One region of the Brevundimonas sp. PWP3-1b1 genome, then DNA from elsewhere that is predicted to be linked to it. Evidence: riboswitches for the same ligand, from Rfam matches in the RefSeq annotation. Region 1 holds a riboswitch; the other holds the start of a gene.

Region 1 (9,993 bases):
CGTCAGCCGTCAGCCGCAGCTTGTCGGACAGCTCGTAGGTGGCGCTGGCTAGGCCGGCGTAACGACGCTGGGGCGTGACCAGGGGGCTGAGGTCATCGTTCGACGGCCCCTCGCCCCCGACCGTGTTCGCACCCACCACCGTGCCGTAGTTGAAGGCGCGCAACGTGCCGTCGGGATTGAACACCTGTCCGGCGTTGACACCGGACATGATCAAGCCGCCGTAGGCCGCGTTGGAGAAGCCGACGTTGGGAACGGTGACGAAACCCCCCGCGCCGTTCGAGACCTGGGCCCAGCGACCGATCGCCGGACGCGAGGTCTTGGGAACGACGCCGTCGTTGTCCAGATATTCGCCGCCGATCACGAAATGACCGCGACCGTTGGCGAACGGCGTGCCCCATGCCGCTTCGAACCGCTGCTGTTCAGCGTCATCGAAGGACGAGATGCCGTACTCGGCGCCCAGCTTGCCGCCGGTTAAGAAGCGGTCGATGCCGATGTTCACCACGCCGGCGACGGCGCCGGAACCCCAGGCCGCAGATGCGCCGCCGGTGACGACGTCCACGCTCTTGACCAGAACGGACGGAATGCTGTTGAGGTCGTTTTCGCTCGACACCCGACGCCCGTCGATCAGGACCAGCGTGCGGTTGATCCCCAGGCCGCGCAGATCGACCGGCGCATTGCCCGCGCCGGTGTTGGTGCCGGTCGTCTGGGGCGAGCTGCTGGCCTTGAACTGAGGCATGTCGTTCAGCGCGGCGGCGATGTTCTGGCGCGCGCCGACCGAAAGATCCTCGGCCGTCAGATGGATGGTTGGCGTGGGCGCCTGGAAGCCGGCCCGGTCGATCCGGGACGCGGTGACGACGATGTCGTCCACCGAGGCGGCGGCCTCTGGAGCGGTTTGGGCGTCCTGCGCGTGAGCGATCCCGGCGCACGAAAGCAGGGCGATGGCGCTGCAGCAGGTGGTCAGATGGCGGTTGAGACGAGACAAGGCGATGGTCCTCATAAAGATGACGCCCCTCCCCAGGGGTGTCTGACGCGAGCGACGCTCTGCGGCGTCGTTTCGCCCCCGCTGTCATCAGGCCTGAGAGCTTCGGGGCCTTGCGACCCGTTTCTCCTTCGGCGAGGCCGGATCCCCCGGACCCGTCCTTCTCTCCAGCGTTCCTTCAGCAAGACGGTCCGTTTGCCTGAGCGTTTCCGGGGCGGTTGCGCCTTCGGCGTCGGCCGGAGCCGATCTCTCCCGCCTTGCTGAACCTGAGTAAGATCGACCCCGAGCCTGGTGTCAAATACGTGAAAACGGCAATTTTATTGCTACAATAAGGGCGACCTTCGCATTTCATTGCTCTTCAAGATCAAGCAACGTCACTTATAGCCGCGCCCCACGTCCGGCTTACACGGCCGTGACGGCATCGTGACAGAAAGGCGGGTTTCGGACTTTGTGGACTTATCCACAGGAACGCTCAGGGTGCGGCGGGATCCGAGGGGGCCCTGACGCCAGGACGCATCGCGGCGTGCCAGCGCTTCAGCAGGGTCGCACGGCGCGCCTGATCCAGATTGGCCAGCAGGGCCGGCCCCACCCGAATAGGTCGAACCCCGGGCGACGCAGGTCGCAGGGGCGCATCGACATCGTCGCGCACCGGCCGAACCCCCAATGCGCCGATCACGCGCTGGCCTTCGCGCGACAGCAGAAAGTCCAGAAACAGACGCGCCGCATTCGGGTGCGCGGCATTGCGGGGAATAAAGGCCACCCGCGACACGGACAGATGATAGTCGTCAGGCGTGATCAACCCGATCTGGGGAACACGCTCGGCCCAGGACTCACCATAGGATCGGTTCATATTATAGGCGAACACCATCCGGCCATCGGCGATCTGGCCCATCATCCTCTGCCCCGAGGTGTCCAGTCGCGGGCGCTGGGCGCCCAGCGCCTCCATCAAGGGCCAGGCGTCGGGATAGATTTGCACGTCCGCCGACAACTGCATCAGGGCCACGCCGCTGCGTTCGGCGTCATAGAGGGTGACGCGGCCGCCAAAGACGTCAGGCCGTGTCCTCAGCAACCGAAGCAAATCCGCGTGGCTGCGCGGTACGATATCGCCCGCGAGCTGACCCTTGTTATAGGCGAACACGATCGGCTCGGCCGTCAGCCCATATCCCTGATCGCGCCACACCGACCCGTCTGGCATCGCCGCCCGATGCGGGGACTTGTAGGCCTGGGCATAGCCGTCGTTGATCAGCTTGACCTGCACGTCCATCGCCGTGCTCCAGACCAGATCCGGCCCGTCCTGCCCCGTATCCGCCAGCGCGCGAACCTGTTCGGCGATCCGCGTGGAGTTGATGTCTTCCAGATGCACCCTGATCCCGGGCCAGCGACGACGAAAGGCCTCCAGCACCGGCCCCATCAGGCTGGTGTTGGTCAGGATGTGCAGCGCCCCTTCGCGACGCGCCAGCCAGCGCACCCGCTGCGCCGTGCCTGCCCCCTCCGGCTCCGACGAACAGCCGGCGGCGCCCAATCCGGCCACGCCTCCCGCCAGACCCATCAGCATATGTCGTCGATCCGTCTTCACCGCTCCGGCTTTCTGGTTATGGTGTCGCGCATGATCCGTCGCCCCGTTCCGTCGCCATGAGAATACTCGTCGTCGAAGATGACAAGGCGCTGCGGCATTCGCTCGAAGCCAGTCTTCACGAGGCGGGGTTCGAGGCAAGCTGTATCGACAGCGGCGAACAGGCCTTGCAGCTCGAAAACGCCGAGGTCTTCGACGCCGCCATTCTGGACATCGGCCTGCCCGACATCGACGGCTTCGAAGTGCTCAGAACCCTGAGGCGGCGGGGATCCTCGACGCCCGTCTTGATGTTGACGGCGCGCGACGCCCTCGGCGACCGCGTCGCGGGCCTGGACCTCGGGGCCGACGACTATCTGGTCAAGCCGTTCGCCCCGTCTGAACTGGTCGCACGCCTGCGCGCCATCGTGCGTCGGCGCCAGGGACAGGCCGCCGGCGCGGTCGTGGTCGGAACCCTCTTCTGCGACTGGCGCACCGGGCGCGCCCTGGTCAACGACCGCGACCTCGCCTTACGTCCCCGTGAATGGGCCGCCTTACGCGTCCTGGCGTCCCGGCCGGGACAGGTGGTGGACCGCGACCTGCTGGCCGCCGAGGTCTTCCCGCAAGACGAGGCGCCGTCCCTCAACGCGCTGGAAATCCACGTCGGTCGGCTGCGTCGAAAGCTTCAGCCCGACGGCCCAGCCGTGACCAATATTCGCGGCCGTGGGTATCGTCTCGATCCATGAGCCGCGCCCGGCCTGCCCGTTCCCACAGCCTGGTCATACGCCTGCTGATCGCACAGGTGATTCCGCTGGCGATCTTCGCCGTCGTCGTCCTGGCGGTCGGCGCCTGGACGGCCCAGCGGGTGGTGGCGAGCAATGCGGACCGGTTGCTGGCGGGCGCGCTGCAAACGATCCGCGAGACCGTGTCGGTTACCGATGGCCGCGTCACCGTGGACGTAGAACCCTGGGCCCTGGCCTTGCTGGACGGGCCAGAGCGTGACGCCGTCTTCTACAGCGTCCGCGAAGGCGAGCGGCTCGTGACCGGCTATGAAGAACTGCCCAACCTCCCCCAGGCGCAAGCGGACCGGCCGGCGTTCGCGGACCTGTCCGTCAGGGGCGTTGCGGTGCGGATGGCGCAACAGACTTTGATCATTCCCGGCCGCGACGCCCCTGTCCGCGTCTCGGTCGCCCAGAGCCTGGACTCCCGCCGCGCCAGCCTGCGGGAGCTTTACCGCAGCATGCTGCTTCTGCCCGGCCTGCTGGTCGTGCTCGCCGCCCTTCTGATCTGGCCGGCCCTGCAATGGGGTCTGAACTCGCTGAAACGCCTGATCGACGACCTGACGCGCCGCCCCAGCCCCTCGGCGAACTTCGCCCCGACCAATGTCGATCTGGCGCCGCGCGAGTTCTGGCCGGTCCTGAACGCCTTCAACCATCTGCTCGCGCGGCTGGAGACCTCGACCTCCGGCATTCAGCGGTTCGCGGCCGACGCCTCGCACCAACTGCGCACACCGCTGTCGGTCGTGTCCGCCAATCTCGAACTTCTCGCAGGCTCTTCCCGTCCTTGGACGGATCAGGAGAGACGGCTGATCGCAGATTCTCGCGACGCCGTCAGCGGCATGACGCACCTCGTCGGGCAACTGCTGTCCACGGCCCGCGCCGACGGCGCCCGAATCTCATCCTCCGCCGACCTCGGCCGCGCGGCCCGCCGCGCCTGCCAGGCCGCCCGTGAGCGCCGCAGCTTTCCTGACGGCGCCCTGCGTCTTCGTCTTCCGGCCGAACCGGTCACCGTCCTCGGCGCCGAGGACCTCATCACCGAACAGATCCTCAACCTTATCGACAACGCCTTCCACCACGGCGCGCCGCCTGTAATCGTGCATGTGCAAACGACCGGTGCGGTCTGCGTCTGGGATCACGGCCCAGGCGTCGACGAAGCCACGCTCCCCCACCTTACCGACCGCTTTTTCCGCGCCGCCTCATCCCAGGCATCGGGCTCCGGCCTCGGCCTGGCGATCGTTCATACTCTGTCCGACGCCCAAGGCGCGCAGTTCACAATATTCAATCGCGGCGTAGAGCGAACTGGCCTGATCGGAACGATTGCTTTTCAACTTGAAGCGTAGAGGATGCTTGGGGCGGCTCTGGTTCCTCCTCATGACTGACGTGGTTGAGCAGGACTTGAAATGTCTTTGCGCATACGCACCCGTAAGCAGTCGCTTTTTCAGCGGCCGACTTCGGCGAGACAGTCTGAAAACGCCTCCCGACCAAGCTAATTAACACTGCCCCTTGGCTCAGGCAGGTGGCCAGCACCCACCCTGCTCCGTACCGCCTCAAGCCCCGTCCGACACCAAGACCGCGCCGAACAAGGGAGGCAGTCTCAACTGAATGGTCGGTCCGGCCTCAAGCCGTTGGCCGGTTAGGGCGTCTGTATAAGAACGACCGCGCAACGTCGGCGGCAGGTCGATCTGAACCGTACGTTCCGCATCCGAGTTGTTCACTGCGACGAGGGCGACCCGATCCTGCAGCGTCCGGGGCGCGACCACGACATGGGCGTCCGTGTAGAGCGGCGCGCCCAGTTCGCCCAGGGCCAGAATCGGATGCTGGCGGCGAAGCGCGATCAGTTTGCGCATCTCGGCGTAGGTTGTCATGTCAGGATCGCCGCCGGTGTCCGCCCAGGGGAAGGTGCGGCGGTTGTCGGGATCCTCGCCGCCCGTCACCCCGACTTCGTCGCCATAGAAGACGGTCGGGGCGCCCGGCCAGGCGACCTGCATCAGCACAGCCAGGCGATACCGGCGGCGCGCCAGCGCCGTCGCCGCAGGATCGTCGCCATGATCGCCCAGCAGCCACAGACTGCGCGCGGTGTCGTGGGTGGACAGCAGGTTCATCGACGCGCGCCAAGCCTGGGCGGGATAGAGCTCGCGCATCAACTCGATGTTGCGATAGGCGCCGGCGACGTCGCTGCCTGAGGCGATATTCAGCGCCGTGTCGCGGAAGATGTAGTTCATCGTCCCATCGAAAGTGTCGCCCAGGAAGTATTTGGACGAATCGAACCAGGTTTCAGCGATGGTCACCGCCTCGGGGTCCTTGGCCTTCACCGCCTGGCGCCATCCCCGCCAGAAGTCGTCGGGCACCCAGGGCGCCACGTCCATCCGCCAGCCGGAGGCCCCGCGATCCAGCCACAGGGCCGTCACCGAATCCGGCGCACCATAGGCGAACGACCGGAAAGACGGCGACCCCTCGTTCAGTTCCGGCAAGTCGCGCGCCCCGGTCCAGCCGGTGTAACGGTCGTCGGGGTCGGCCTGCGAGGCGTCCAGACGATACCAGTCGGCGTAGGGACTGTCGGTGCGCACCTCGCCCCCCTCCAGCGCCCCGACGCCCGGATGTTTGGCGAAGCGATCGAAATACAGGCTGTCACGGCCGGTGTGGTTGAACGAGACGTCCACCACCACGCGGATCCCGCGCCGAGCGGCCTCGCGCGTCAGCCGCTCGAAGTCGGCGTTCGTGCCGAAGGCGGGATCGACGTTGCGATAGTCGCCGGTGTCGTATTTGTGGTTGCTGGCGGCCGTGAAGATCGGCGTCATGTACAGCGCCGTGGTTCCCAGTGCGGCGATGTGATCCAGCTTTTCGGTGATCCCGGCCAAGTCGCCGCCGAAGAAGTCGTTGCCGCCGCGATTGTCCGAGCCGTCGCCCGAACCGGGGCGGAACGGCCGGGCGTTCCAGTCGGCATGCGTCTCGACCGACCCGTTCTGGAAGGTATTCGGCCCCGGCTTCGGATCGTTGGAAGCGTCGCCGTTCCGGAAGCGATCGGGGAAGACGTAGTACCAGACCGCCTGCTGCGCCCAGGCCGGCACCGCATAGTCTCGCGACGTCACGGTCATGCGAAACCGCCGCACCGTCCCCGTATCCTGGGGCGCGTCCGACGCGACGCCAAGGCCGTTGCCGCCCCGTTCGCGGGTCCAATAGATCGGCGCGCTGTTGTTCTGATAGACGAAGTGTCGTCCGCCGATCTCGACGTCGAACCAGTAGCCGTAAACGCCCGTCGTCGCGAACACATGCCGGCCCGCCCAGCGCCCGTCCGCGCCACGCACCAGCGGGACGCGTTCCAGTTCGTCATAGGCCAGAACCTCTTGATTGCCCTCCAGGCGGCGTCGGTCGATTACCAGGGTCGCCCGCTCTGCGTCGGGCGCATCGAGGCCGAACGTCACCTGCCCGCCATCGACGACCGGGCCGAAGGGGGCCTTGTAGGCCACGTCGCGGCTGTCGTGGCGCAGGGATCGGGCGCGCGGATCCGACAGCGTCTCGACCTGGGGCGCGGCCTTCGCCACCGTCAGCACGGGACGGCCGTCCTCGAACTGAAGCCGGAGCGTGCTCCAGCCGTCGAACCGATAGCGCAGATTGTCCGAACCGCCCTGGTCCGGGCGCGCCGTGGGGATGACCGCCCCTTGCGGCTCCGACCCTCTCGGCCCCGCAAAGGTGGAGGCGCCGCTCCAGTCGGCGTCGGCGATCTTGAAGTCCTGAGCGCCCTGCAGTTCGGTGGTGACGACATAGGCGTCGCAGTCCCAGCGCATCGCGTATTCATCGACGGCGGTCCAGCCGCTCATGGCCCCGCGAAGATACAGCCGTGTGTCGCCGAACGGGGGAGCGCTGCAACGATCGACTGCGACATCCGCGACATCTGCGACGCTGGCGCACCCGGCGAGAATGCCGCCGGTGATCGCCAGCGCGGCGACCCCCGCGCTTCGTCCGCGACTCGACGCCGAACGGTCGGTTCGGTGCGCAGATTTCGTACGCTTCCCTGCCATGCCCAAGCCCAGCCCGCCATTCGCCATGATCGTTTCCCAAGTGCTTTTGTGTTTTCTGCAAGTTTTCACAAAAGTAACCCGTGCGCCACCGCCAACCTGCCCTAAGGCGTCAAATTGCCTCGAAAGCGAGGGCTAAGCGCCGATGACGCAATGATGCAAAATACTGCAAACAAGCACCTCATAGTGCCACAACGCGCGCTTAAGAGATCTTCTACGGGAGACCAATGCAAGCGCGCCATCGGCGCAGACCGACAACCTGAAGCAGAGACTTCTATGGCTTAGCGGTTGCGCACTACCCCAGCGTGGGATGGGCGTCGGCTGGGTCAGTATCGTGTGGAGCGGCTGATGCGCCGCGCGCCGGCCTGCAACGGCTGGCGGTCCTGTCGCGCCATGTCCGGGCGACAAACGGTCGCCTCCCGAGCCCCGAGCTTGGGCTGACCCAAAGTTCGGATTGCGGGATCAAGTATGGAGCAGAGGCTCATCGCCTGGCTCTCGCCCGATCTGGCATGCGCTCCTAGTCACACCACGTCATTGAAAACTATGGTGCGGGCGGCCGGGCTTGAACCGGCAAGGACTTTCGTCCGGCAGATTTTAAGTCTGCTGCGTCTACCAGTTTCGCCACGCCCGCGACCGGACCGGCTGTATAGCCAGCCTGTCCGTCGGGGCCAAGCGGGCTTAGCGAGCGGCGGGCGCCGCCGGCTTCATCGCCCGGAAATCCACGTCGGAATCGGCGATCAGCCACAACAGGCCGGCCCAGGCGGCGACGTTCTGGTTCAGTTGCGCCGGGTCGATCTTGTCCAGGGTGTCGTTGGCGGTGTGGTGCAGGTCGAAATAGCGCGTGCCGTCCTGGGCCAGACCGAAGAAGGGCACGCCAAGCGGTCCCATCGGGCCGACATCGACGCCGCCATCGGTCTCGACCTCGTTCGAGGCCAGGACTCCGATGGGATAGAGGACACGCGTGGCGGCCTTCTGGAAGTCCGAGCCTTGCGCGCCTGCGGGCAGGCGCAGGGCGTAGACGCGGTCGGCGCCGAAATCGCTCTCGCCGGCAATGATGTGCTTGTCCAGGGCCTCACCCTGGCCGCGCGCATAGACGGCGCCGCCGTTGCCGGTCTGGGGCGTCGGCTGGGAGACCTCTTCCGACCCGTAGAAGATCACGCGCAGGGTGCGGGCCGGGCGGCGGCCGCTGTCGGCGATGGCCTTGGCCGCCGCCACGGTGATGGCGCCCCCTGCCCCGTCGTCGATGGCCCCTGTGCCCAGGTCCCAGCTGTCCATGTGCGAGCCCAGCACGATGATCTCGTCCGGTCGCGTGGCGCCCGGCAGATCGCCGATCACATTCTGGCTGGCGGTCCGATAGGTGCGGGCGGTCGAGGTCAGGCGCATCCGCACCGGCTGGCCCAGGGCGACCAGGCGGCTGACCTGATCGGCGTCGGGCGCGGCTAAAGCGAAGGCGGGGATGGTCGGCTTGCCGTCCACATAGCGGGTGGTGCCGGTGTGGGGCATCCGGTCCTCGTCCGAACCGACCGACCGCATGACGAAGGCCGATGCACCCTTGGCCGCCGCCACGCCGGGGCCGGCGCCGCGCACGCGGGTCTGGGGACCATAGCCGGAGCCGTCCTGCATGGGGTGCATCTGGCCCAGGTCGACATAGACGATCTTGCCCCGCACGGCGGCGTCGGGCGCGGCCTGCAAATCCTCGAAGGTGGAGAAGCGGACGATCTCGGCCTCGACGCCATTGCGCGGCGTGGCCGGCGAATGACCCAGGGCGGCGGCGACCAGGGCCTGGGCGTTATCGCCGACGATGGCGGCCGAGCTTTCGCCCCGCTCCCATCCGACCAGCGGGAACTCTTCGATCCGCACGTTCTGGAAGCCGTTGGCGCGCAGATAGTCGGCGGCCCACGCGGCGGCCTGCTGTTCCGAGCGCGAGCCGGCCGGGCGCGCGCCGAACCGCGTCGTCAGCTGGGTGACATAGTCCATGGCGATGTTGGAGCGCATCGCGGCGTCGCGCACGACGATGGCCTGATCCACCGTCGCGGCGTCCTGGGCGTTCGCGACAGGGGCGAAGGCGACAAGACCCAGCGCAGCGGCGCTGGCGGTCAGCAGGCGGATGGACATGGGCAGGCTCCGGACTCAGGCAAGAGCCGGAACCTAGGTAGGTTCAGTCGTTCTGGAAATAGGGTTCGACCGGACCCTGCAGTTTCACGGTCAGGGCCTTGCCCTTGCGGTCCACGCGATTGCCCAGGGCCAGACGCACCCAGCCCTCGGAGACGCAATATTCTTCGACATTGGTCTTTTCCTCGCCCTTGAAGCGGATGCCGACGCCGCGTTGCAGCACCTCGGCGTCGTGATGGGGGCTGGACGGATCGACCGAGAGGCGGTCGGGAGGCGTGTCGGACATGGTCTTCGAGCGAGCTCAGGTTTTCGGCAAGGCGCGGTGATAGACGCGCGCGCGTCTCATGCCAATCCGAAACCGGGCGGCGGCGTGCTTATGGCAGCAGATGATAGTGCTGGGCCACGGCGACGATCATCACGGCTCCCACCGTCGGAACGGCGACAATGATGGCGCGACGCAGACGATGCGCGACGTATAGCAGTTCCCCGACCACGACGTTTTCCTCGATGCAGTCGCTCTCTGACGGAGCGTTCGAAGATCATTGGTCGAACTGATCA
Region 2 (9,993 bases), on a different contig from region 1:
GGCTTGTTCAGCGGCTTGGCGTCGGCGTTCTCGACGTAGGACTCATTGTCCATGTCCACCCCGGCGACCGGATAGACCAGCACCTGATGTTTCGGCGCCGGCAGGCCGGCGTCGCGCGCCATCATGGACACGCCGATGGCTAGGTTGCCGCCTGCGCTTTCGCCCATCACCGCCACCTTCTGCGGGTCGCCATTGAAGCTCTGGGCGTTGTCCAGCACCCAGCGATAGGCGGCCAGGGCGTCGTCGTGGGCGGCCGGGAAGTGATGTTCCGGCGCCTGGCGATAATGGACCGAGACGACGATGACATCGGCCATCTTGGACACGCCGCGCGGGCCGCCGTCATATACGTCCAGATCGGCGATCACAAAGCCGCCGCCGTGGAAATAAACCACGACCGGATGCAGCTTGTCCTCGGAATGGTCATGCGGTTTGTAAATGCGGGCCTGGATCGGGCCGGCGGCGCCGGGGATGGTGATGTCGGTGATCTTGACGCCCAGGTCGTCGGCCTTCGGATCCTTGCCCGCTTTGCGTAGCAGGGAGTGGACCGCGTCGGTCGGGGTCGGCTGCTGGCGGGCCTCGGCCGGCGATAGGGTCTCGATCGGCTCGGGGTTTAGCGACGCCAGTTCGTCCAGCACCTTCTGCATAGGCCCATCGGGCTTGGCGGGGCTGGTGCGTTGCTTGTCGTCGTCGCCGAACAGCTTGTCTATAATGGACATTTTGGTCTTCCTGGGTTTCGAGTGGGGGCTCCCCACGACAATCCACGACACGCAGGCTTGTTCCCCGCCCGCTTGACTTGGGGCCGGAGTCGATGCCTTAGGTCGAGCGCTCTCGCGGGAGAGTTCGAGACTGAGGAATCAGGCTCGACGCCGAAGGCGCAACCGCCCCGGAAACGCTCAGGCAAACGGACCGCGACAGCATACGGACGCTGGAAAGTCGCTCTCGATGGGCGCGCCGACGGAGCAAGGCGACATGATTTGGTCGCCGGAATCTCTCAGGCTTCAGGACAGCGGGGGCGCGAGGACGGCGGAGCTCCGCCACAACACGCGACCGTGAAAGCCTGAACCATGACCGACCAGACCCTGAAGACCACGCCTCTGAACGCCGCGCACCGCGCCCTGGGCGCCCGCATGGTGGGCTTCGGCGGCTATGACATGCCGGTTCAGTATGAAGGCGTCCTGGCCGAGCACCGCTGGACCCGCGAACACGCCGGCCTGTTCGACGTGTCGCACATGGGTCAGTGCAAGATCACCGGCGCGGACGCGACCGCCCAGTTCGAGCGGTTCGTGCCCGGCGACTACGAAATCCTGAAGGCCGGCAAGCAGAAGTATTCGCTGCTGCTGAACAAGGATGGCGGCATCATCGACGACCTGATGGCCGGCCGTCCCGACCACGACGGCCTGTTCGTCGTCGTCAACGCCGGCAACAAGGACGAGGACTTCGCTTTCTGGGAGGCGAACCTGGAAGGCGACGCCAAATTGATCGTTCTGGACCGCGCCCTGATCGCCATCCAGGGGCCGGAGGCCGCCGAGGTCATGGTCGCGCACGAGCCGATCCTGGCCGAGATGGGCTTCATGGAATGCGCCCGGCTGATGCTGTTCGACGCCGACTGCTATGTCTCGCGTTCCGGCTATACCGGCGAGGACGGCTATGAGATTTCAGTGCCGGCGGACCAGGCCGAGCGGATATGGAACACCATCCTGGAAGACGCCCGCGTCAAGCCGATCGGCCTGGGCGCCCGCGATTCCTTGCGGCTCGAAGCCAGCCTGCCTCTGCACGGCCACGACATCGACCCGACGACCAGCCCGGTCGAAGGCGGGCTGACGTTTGCACTGTCCAAGTCGCGCAAGGAGCGCGCAGATTTCAACGGCGCCGACCGCATCCTGAAGGAACTGGCCGAAGGTCCGTCGCGCGTCCGCATCGGCCTGATCGTCAAGGAAGGCGCCCCGGCCCGCGAAGGCGCCGAGATCGCCGACGCCGAGGGCAATGTCATCGGCAAGGTCACCTCGGGCGGCCCGTCCCCTACCCTGGGCAAGAACATCGCCATGGGCTTCGTGCCGCCGGCCTATGCCGCGCTGGGCACGGACCTGAAGGTGATCGTGCGTGGCAAGCCCGCCGCCGCCGAAGTCGTCGCCATGCCCTTCGTGGCGCAACGCTATTATCGCAAACCGAAGACCGTCTGAGGATCAGATCATGAAGTTCACCAAGGATCACGAGTGGGTCAGCCTGGACGGCGACATCGCCACCGTGGGTATTTCCAAACACGCCGCCGACGCCCTGGGCGACGTGGTGTTCGTAGAAGTGCCTGAGGTCGGCAAGACCGTCACCAAGGGCGCCAGCTTCGCCGTGGTCGAGAGCGTCAAGGCCGCCTCCGACGTCTACGCCCCCGTATCGGGCGAAGTGGTCGAAGCCAACGACGCCCTGTCGACCGCGCCGGAAACGGTCAACTCGGCCCCGCAGGCCGACGGCTGGTTCGCCAAGATCAAGGTGTCGGACGCCGCCGAACTGGACGCCCTGATGGACCAGGCCGCCTACGACGCCTTCCTCGCCACCCTCTAAGACCCATCGGACCCTCTGATTAAAAGTCAGAGGGTCTTCGGCCTTTCACGGCCCAGGACAAGACCATGCGTTATCTCCCCCTGACGCCCGACGACCGCACGGCGATGCTCGCCGCCATCGGCGCGAAATCGATCGACGACCTGTTCGTGGACGTGCCCGAGGCGGCGCGGCTGGACGGGCCGGTGGACCTGCCCCGCGTGGCCGGCGAGATGGAGGTCGAACGCGCCCTGTCCGCCATGGCGGCCAAGAACGCCACGGCCGGCGCCGTGCCCTTCTTCTGCGGCGCAGGGGCCTACAAGCACCATGTCCCGGCGACGGTGGATCACGTGATCCAGCGCTCCGAGTTCCTGACCAGCTACACCCCCTATCAGCCGGAAATCGCGCAAGGGACCCTGCAGTACCTGTACGAGTTCCAGACCCAGGTCGCGAACCTGACCGGCATGCCGGTGGCTAACGCCAGCCTGTATGACGGTTCGACCGCCATGGCTGAGGGCGTGTTGATGGCGACCCGCGTGACCCGTCGCAACAAGGCGGTGATCTCGGGCGGCGTCCATCCCCACTACGTCAAGGCGACCGAGACCGTGGTTCACGCCGTCGGCGTCGAGACCCTGGCCCTGCCGGCCGCCGTGGACGCCGAGGCCGCCGTGATCGACCAGATCGGTCCCGACACGGCCTGCGTCGTCGTGCAGACCCCCAACGTCTTCGGCACCGCCACCGACGTGACCAAGATCGCCGAGGCCGCCCACGCCGCCGGCGCCCTGCTGATCGTCGTGGTCACCGAGGCCGTGTCCATGGGCCTGCTGAAATCGCCCGGCGAAATGGGCGCGGACATCGTCGCGGCAGAGGGCCAGTCGATCGGCAACGCCCTGAACTTCGGCGGTCCCTATGTCGGCCTGTTCGCCACGCGCGAGAAGCTGATCCGCCAGATGCCCGGCCGCCTGACCGGCGAAACCGTGGACGCCGACGGCGAGCGTGGCTTCGTCCTGACCCTGTCCACCCGCGAGCAGCATATCCGCCGCGACAAGGCGACGTCGAACATCTGCACCAACTCGGGCCTCTGCACCCTGGCCTTCACCATCCACATGAGCCTGCTGGGCGAGACGGGCCTGCGCAAACTGGCCCTGCTGAACCACGAGAAGGCCGTCGCCACGCGCGACGCTCTGGCCGCCATCCCCGGCGTCGAAATCCTGACCTCGCGCTTCTTCAACGAGTTCGCGGTGCGCCTGCCCAGGAACGCGGCCGAGGTCGTGGACGCCCTTGCCGGCCACCACATCCTGGCCGGCGTACCCTACAGCCGCCTGGCCCCCGACGCCGGCATGGATGACGTCCTGCTGGTCGCCGCGACCGAAACCACCCTGGATGCAGACATCCGGATCCTGGCCAAAGCGCTTACCCAAGTCCTCGGCGCCTAAGGGATACTGACCATGAGCACCATGAACACTGTCGGCCGCCCGACCGCCCCGAACCAGGTCCAAACCAAGCCCGCCACCCTGACCGGCGGCCGCGGTCTCCTGCAAAATGAAGCCCTGATCTTCGAGGGCGAAGGCTGGGGCAAGACCGGCGTCGATCTGCCGGAACCCAGGACGGACGCCTCTGACCTGGGCGACCTGGTCCGTAAGGATCCGATCGGCCTGCCCGGCCTGTCCGAGCCGGAGGCCATGCGCCACTATGTGCGCCTGTCGCAGAAGAACCACGCCATCGACCTGGCCATCTATCCGCTGGGCTCGTGCACGATGAAGCACAACCCGCGCCTGAACGAGAAGATGGCGCGCCTGCCCGGCTTCTCGGACATCCACCCCCTGCAGCCGATCTCGACGGTCCAGGGCGCGCTGGAGCTGATGGACACGCTGGCCCACTGGCTGAAGACCCTGACCGGCATGCCCGCCGTCGCCCTGTCGCCCAAGGCAGGCGCGCACGGCGAACTGTGCGGCCTGATGGCTATCCGCGCCGCGCACGAGGCCTCGGGCCAGCATGAGAAGCGCCGCAAGGTGCTGGTGCCCACCAGCGCCCACGGCACCAACCCGGCCACGGCCGCCTTCGTCGGCTACACGGTCGTCGAGGTCGCCCAGACCGAGGACGGCCGCGTGGACGTGGCCGACCTGGCCGCCAAGCTGGGCGACGACGTCGCCGCCATCATGGTGACCAACCCCAACACCTGCGGCCTGTTCGAGCGCGACATCCTGGAAATCAGCCGCCTGACCCACGAAGCGGGCGCCTACTTCTACTGCGACGGCGCCAACTTCAACGCCATCGTCGGCCGGGTTCGTCCGGGCGACCTCGGCGTCGACGCCATGCACATCAACCTCCACAAGACCTTCTCGACGCCGCACGGCGGCGGCGGTCCCGGCGCGGGTCCGGTGGTGCTGTCCGAAGCCCTGGCGCCCTTCGCCCCGGCGCCGTGGGTGGTCCATGACGACAACGGCTATCGCCTGATCGAGCGCGAGGAAGACGAGGCTGTTCAGGCCTTCGGCCGTCTGTGCGCCTTCCAGGGCCAGATGGGCATGTATGTGCGCGCCCTGTCCTACATGATGTCGCACGGCGCCGACGGCCTGCGTCAGGTGGCCGAGGATGCGGTGCTGAACGCCAACTACATCAAGGCCCGCCTGTCAGACCTGATGAGCGCCGCCTTCCCCGACGGCCCGTGCATGCACGAGGCCCTGTTCGACGACGAATGGCTGAAGGGCACGGACATCACCACGCTCGACTTCGCCAAGGCGATGATCGACGAGGGCTTCCACCCGATGACCATGTATTTCCCCCTGGTCGTCCACGGCGCCATGCTGATCGAGCCGACGGAGACGGAGTCCAAGGCCGAACTGGACCGCTTCATCCACGCCATGCGTCTGCTGGCCGAAGCGGCGAAAGCCGGCGACGTGGATCGCTTCAAGGGCGCCCCCTTCCATGCGCCGCTGAAGCGCCTGGACGAAACCCGCGCCGCCCGCACGCCGGTCCTGCGCTGGTCCGCCCCGGCAGGGTCGAACCAGGCGGCGTAATCCGCAAGTCGCCCCTTCCTTCGGGAAGGGGCTGACGTGGCCTCGATCCCGCACTAGGTCATGGTCATGACCTGGACCACCAACGACATCCCCGACCTTTCCGGTAAACTGGCCATCGTCACCGGCGCGACCGGCGGTCTGGGACTGGAAACCGCTCTCGTCCTGGCCTCAAAAGGCGCCGAGGTGGTGCTGGCGGCCCGCAATCCGGATAAGGGCGCCGAGGCCGAGCGATTGATCCGCGCGCGTCATCCGGCCGCCAATGTCCGATTCGACCTGCTCGACCTCGGCGACCTGGCGTCCGTGGCCGCCTTCGCCGATCGTCATCTGGCGGCCGGACGGCCCATCGACATCCTGATCAACAACGCCGGCATCATGGCCCTGCCGACACGTCAGACGACCGTCGATGGCTTCGAGATGCAGTTCGGGACCAACTACCTGTCCCATTTCGCCCTGACCGGCCGGTTGCTGCCTCTGCTGACCCAAGCCCAGGCACGCGTCATCCAACTGTCCAGCGTCGCGCACCGCCGCGGCCATATCCGACTGGACGACCTGAACTCCACCACCCGCTACAGCCCCTGGCCCGTCTATCAGCAGTCAAAGCTGGCCATGCTGATGTTCGCCATCGAACTGCAGCGCCGCAGCGACGCGCGAGGGTGGGGTCTGACCAGCGTCGCGGCCCACCCCGGTTTTGCTCGCACCGACCTGATCACAAACGGTCATGCCGGAAAGCCCGGCCTGTTCGCACGCGGCGCGCGGCTGCTGGAGGGCGTGCTCAGCCATTCCGCCGCTGACGGCGCCCTGCCGATCCTCATGGCCGCGACCCTGCCGAACATGGTCCCGGCCGGCTATTACGGCCCCACGGGGTTTCAGGAAATGAAGGGCCCGCCGGGCGTTGCGGTCATCAAGCCCCAGGCCCGCGACGCCGAGGTCGCGCGCCGGCTCTGGGCGGAATCCGAGCAGTTGACCGGCGTCCGCTACGGCTGAGGCGTGTCGCGTCGGCAACAGCCGGCGAACGACTGCGGTTCATGACCAAAGCGTCATTCGCCGGACACCGATCCGCCATCGACGCAGGCCCTTAAGAGGTTTGTGGCAAGGTCGTCACGGTCGTCTTTTCCTTTCCCGACGAGGGATCGCGCGGCCGTGGCGACCGTTGTCATAACGACCTCCCCTCCCCATCTGGCGTATCCGTGACCTCCCTCTCCGTTCTCCTCGCTCAGCCTTCGAAACCGCGCAGCCGCATGCTGCGTCTGGTGAAACGCTGGGCGCTGATGATCGGCGGCGTGTTCGTGGTGCTGCTGGGAATTCTGATCGCGCCCCTGCCGGGTCCCGGTGGGATTCCGGTCATCGCCGTGGGCCTGATGCTGATCCTGAAGAGCTCGTTCTGGGCCAAGCGTCAGTTCATTCGCGCCCAGTACGCCCGCCCGAAATGGGTCTATCCCTTCCGCCGCCTGATGCGGAAGAAGCCGGAGTTCGCGCCGGTGTTCTGGCAACAGGCCCTGCGCGCCGAAAAGGTCGTGACCAAGCGGTCCGGTCGTCGCCTGTCGCGCGGCCGCAAACAAGTGCGGCGCTATTTCCGCAAGCTGTTCCGCTAGTTAGCCGATATTATTGCGGTTGCGTTGCTGCAACCGCTAACCACGGCAACGTGAACGCAGTCCTCCCCAGTCAGGCGTATCCTGTCTGCGCGTTATCAGAGAACCACTCATGCGTTGGGAGGCGCTAAGGTCATGATGTCACGCGTACAAAAGGGTCTGATCGCTGGGTTTGCGGCGACCATGGCCGTATCCTTGCTCGAAATACCCAATCTGTTCCTCAACTGGTTCGATCCCTTCCAGGGGGTCATCGCCAGTATGTTGGGCATGCCGGGAAACCTCGCCGTCGGGTGGTTGGTCCACGTCATCAGCGGCGTGCTCATCCTGGGGCCGCTGTTCGCCATCCTGTGTCCCCGACTACCGACCGATACGCCCGAGACCAAGGGCATCGTCTTCGCCGTCGGCGCCTGGGTGCTGATGATGGCGGTGATCGTCATGTTCGGAAACTACCGGACCTTCACGGCCGGCGCCGGCTTCGGCACCTTCGCCTGGCTGCTGATCACCCACGCCGTGTTCGGCATCGTGCTGGGCAATGTCTATGCCCGGCTGGTGGCGCGCGACAGGCGTATGGGCGCCACGATCATCGGCGGCGCACACGCCCACTGATCACGGCTTGACCGCCCAAGAAAAAGGCCCCCGACGGCGACGTCGGGGGCCTTGTTTCATTCAGCGTGAGTGCGGATCAGTTCAGGCGATCGCCGATCTGGGCGATGGCGCTGTCCAGCAGCGGATCCTTGGCGCCGCTGGCGATGCGAGCGGTCAGGATCTGTTCGGCGGTCTTGGCGGCCAAGTCGGCGGCGGCCGCCTTGACCTCGGCGGAGGCCTGGGCCTCGGCCTGGGCGATACGGGTCTCGGCCATCTTCTGGCGACGGGCCAGGGTCTCTTCCAGCTTGGCCTTGGTCTCGACTTCCAGACGACGGGCGTCGGCTTCCGCCTGGGCCATCATCTCGGCGGCCTGGGCCTCGGCCTCGGCCTTTTCCTTGCGGATCTGGACCAGCAGGGCCTCGGCCTCGGCGCGCAGGCGGGTGGCCTCGTCCAAGTCGGTCTGGATCTTGGCGGCCTTGGCGTCCAGGGCCTTGGCGGCGATCTTGGGCACGCCGGCGGCGACCAGGATGCCGAAGAACAGGATCAGGCCGATGCCGACCCAGATCTCCGCATTGGCGAAGCTCCAGATGCCGTGTTCGAAGATCAGGTTCATCAGGCGGCTCCCTTGACGGCGGCCAGCTCGGCTGCGGTCGCGGCCTTGCCGGTCAGACGCTCGACCATGGCGGCGGTCGTGTCGGAGGCGATGGTGGAGACATTGGCCATGGCGGCGTCGCGCGTCTTGCCGATGGAGGCCTCGGCCTCGGCGATGCGCGCGTTGACGATCGCTTCTTCCGCAGCCTGCCGGGCGTTGGCGTCCTCGGTTACGCGCGCCTTGGCGGCGGCGGCCATCGAACGGGCGTCGGCGCGGGCCTTGGCGACTTCGGCCTGAGCGAGAGCGGCCTGTTCGGCGGCCTCGGCCTGGACCTGACGCGCGGTGGCGACGGCGGTGGAAATGGTGTCGGCCCGTTCGTCCATCACCTTGCGAAGGCGCGGGGCGAAGACCTTGGAGACCAGCAGATACAGGACGACGAACAGGATCAGCAGATAGCCGATCTGGCCCGCCCAGTGCTCGAACTGGAATTGCGGCAGGCCGCCCGAGCCGTGCTCGGCGGCGGTCGCCGTCTCGGCGTGCAGGTCCGCTTCGACCGAAGCCGGGACTGCATGGTTAGATTGGGTGCTGGCCATGAACCGTCTACTGCAGGATCAGATGAAGCGGCGCGCGGGCGAACCCCGCGCGCCGTAATCGGCTGATATCAGCCGAAGATCATCAGGATGCCGAGCACGAAGGCCAGGATGCCCAGGGCTTCGGCAAGGGCGGCGCCCACGAACAGGTTGCCGACTTGGCCGGCGGCGGCCGACGGGTTGCGCAGGGCGCCGGCCAGGAACTGACCGAAGATGTTGCCCACGCCCAGGGCCGAACCGATCATGCCCAGGGTTGCGAGACCGGCACCGATGTACTTGGCGGCTTCAGCGTCCATGATTGTATTCCTAGATTAAAGTCGTTGGTGGTTGGGGTGAAGAGACTGGTCCGGCCCTTTAGTGGGCGTGGTCCAGGTTGACCACATCATTCAGATAGATGCAGGCCAGAACGGCGAAGACGAAGGCTTGGAGGAAGGCCACGAGGAACTCCAGCGCGGTCAGGGCGACGACCATGCCCAGCGACAGGGCCGCGACCGGGAAGGCCAGCAGACCGATGCCGCCGCTCAGGCCCAGCATGCCCAGCGACACGACGAAGCCGGCGAAGATCTTCAGCGCCACGTGACCGCCCAGCATGTTGCCGAACAGACGAAGCGCCAGGGTGACCGGACGCAGCAGGAAAGAGACGAACTCGATCAGGCCGACGACGGGGCGCAGCGCCAGCGGCGCGCCCATGGGCCAGAACAGCTTGAAGAAGCCCAGGCCGTTCTTGGCGAAGCCGACCACCAGCACCAGACCGAAGGTGATCAGGGCGAAGGTGATCGTGATGGCCAGTTGCGAGGTCGCCGTGAAGGTCAGGAACAGACCCAGGATGTTCATGCCCAGGATCAGCGTGAACAGGGTGAAGACGAACGGGAAATATTTGCGGCCTTCGTGACCGATGATGGAATCGGCCAGGTTGTCGATCAGGCCGAACATGCCCTCGCCCGCCGACTGCAGGCGGCCCGGCACGATCTTGGCGTTCGACGTCACGGCCGCCAGGAAGCCGACGATCACCACAAAGGCGGCCGTCATGGCGATGTGCGAATTGGTGATCGCCAGATCGACCACGCCCAGAACAGGCAGGGTCACGT

What was found. Region 1 has a riboswitch for glycine ahead of ACP69V_RS11995 (TonB-dependent receptor domain-containing protein). Riboswitches for the same ligand answer to the same signal wherever they lie in the genome.
Region 2: it holds a riboswitch for glycine, as region 1 does, so the genes downstream of both, gcvT (glycine cleavage system aminomethyltransferase GcvT) here and ACP69V_RS11995 (TonB-dependent receptor domain-containing protein) in region 1, are expected to answer to the same signal.

What each region holds. Positions count from the first base shown of each region.
Region 1 covers NZ_JAFCTO010000002.1:44,252-54,244, forward strand. The annotation lists gene ACP69V_RS11995 (TonB-dependent receptor domain-containing protein) at 1-982, opposite strand, end outside; glycine riboswitch at 1,157-1,244, opposite strand; gene ACP69V_RS12000 (ABC transporter substrate-binding protein) at 1,452-2,534, opposite strand; gene ACP69V_RS12005 (response regulator transcription factor) at 2,612-3,274, shown strand; gene ACP69V_RS12010 (sensor histidine kinase N-terminal domain-containing protein) at 3,271-4,647, shown strand; gene ACP69V_RS12015 (alpha-amylase family glycosyl hydrolase) at 4,855-7,125, opposite strand; tRNA gene ACP69V_RS12020 (tRNA-Leu) at 7,868-7,954, opposite strand; gene ACP69V_RS12025 (M20/M25/M40 family metallo-hydrolase) at 8,002-9,438, opposite strand; gene ACP69V_RS12030 (DUF3297 family protein) at 9,482-9,721, opposite strand.
Region 2 covers NZ_JAFCTO010000001.1:753,046-763,038, reverse strand. The annotation lists gene ACP69V_RS03665 (alpha/beta hydrolase) at 1-716, opposite strand, end outside; glycine riboswitch at 822-919, shown strand; glycine riboswitch at 924-1,009, shown strand; gene gcvT (glycine cleavage system aminomethyltransferase GcvT) at 1,065-2,180, shown strand; gene gcvH (glycine cleavage system protein GcvH) at 2,191-2,556, shown strand; gene gcvPA (aminomethyl-transferring glycine dehydrogenase subunit GcvPA) at 2,622-3,968, shown strand; gene gcvPB (aminomethyl-transferring glycine dehydrogenase subunit GcvPB) at 3,981-5,549, shown strand; gene ACP69V_RS03640 (SDR family oxidoreductase) at 5,616-6,533, shown strand; gene ACP69V_RS03635 (hypothetical protein) at 6,788-7,141, shown strand; gene ACP69V_RS03630 (DUF6789 family protein) at 7,274-7,744, shown strand; gene ACP69V_RS03625 (F0F1 ATP synthase subunit B) at 7,821-8,336, opposite strand; gene ACP69V_RS03620 (hypothetical protein) at 8,336-8,908, opposite strand; gene ACP69V_RS03615 (F0F1 ATP synthase subunit C) at 8,977-9,201, opposite strand; gene ACP69V_RS03610 (F0F1 ATP synthase subunit A) at 9,260-9,993, opposite strand, start outside.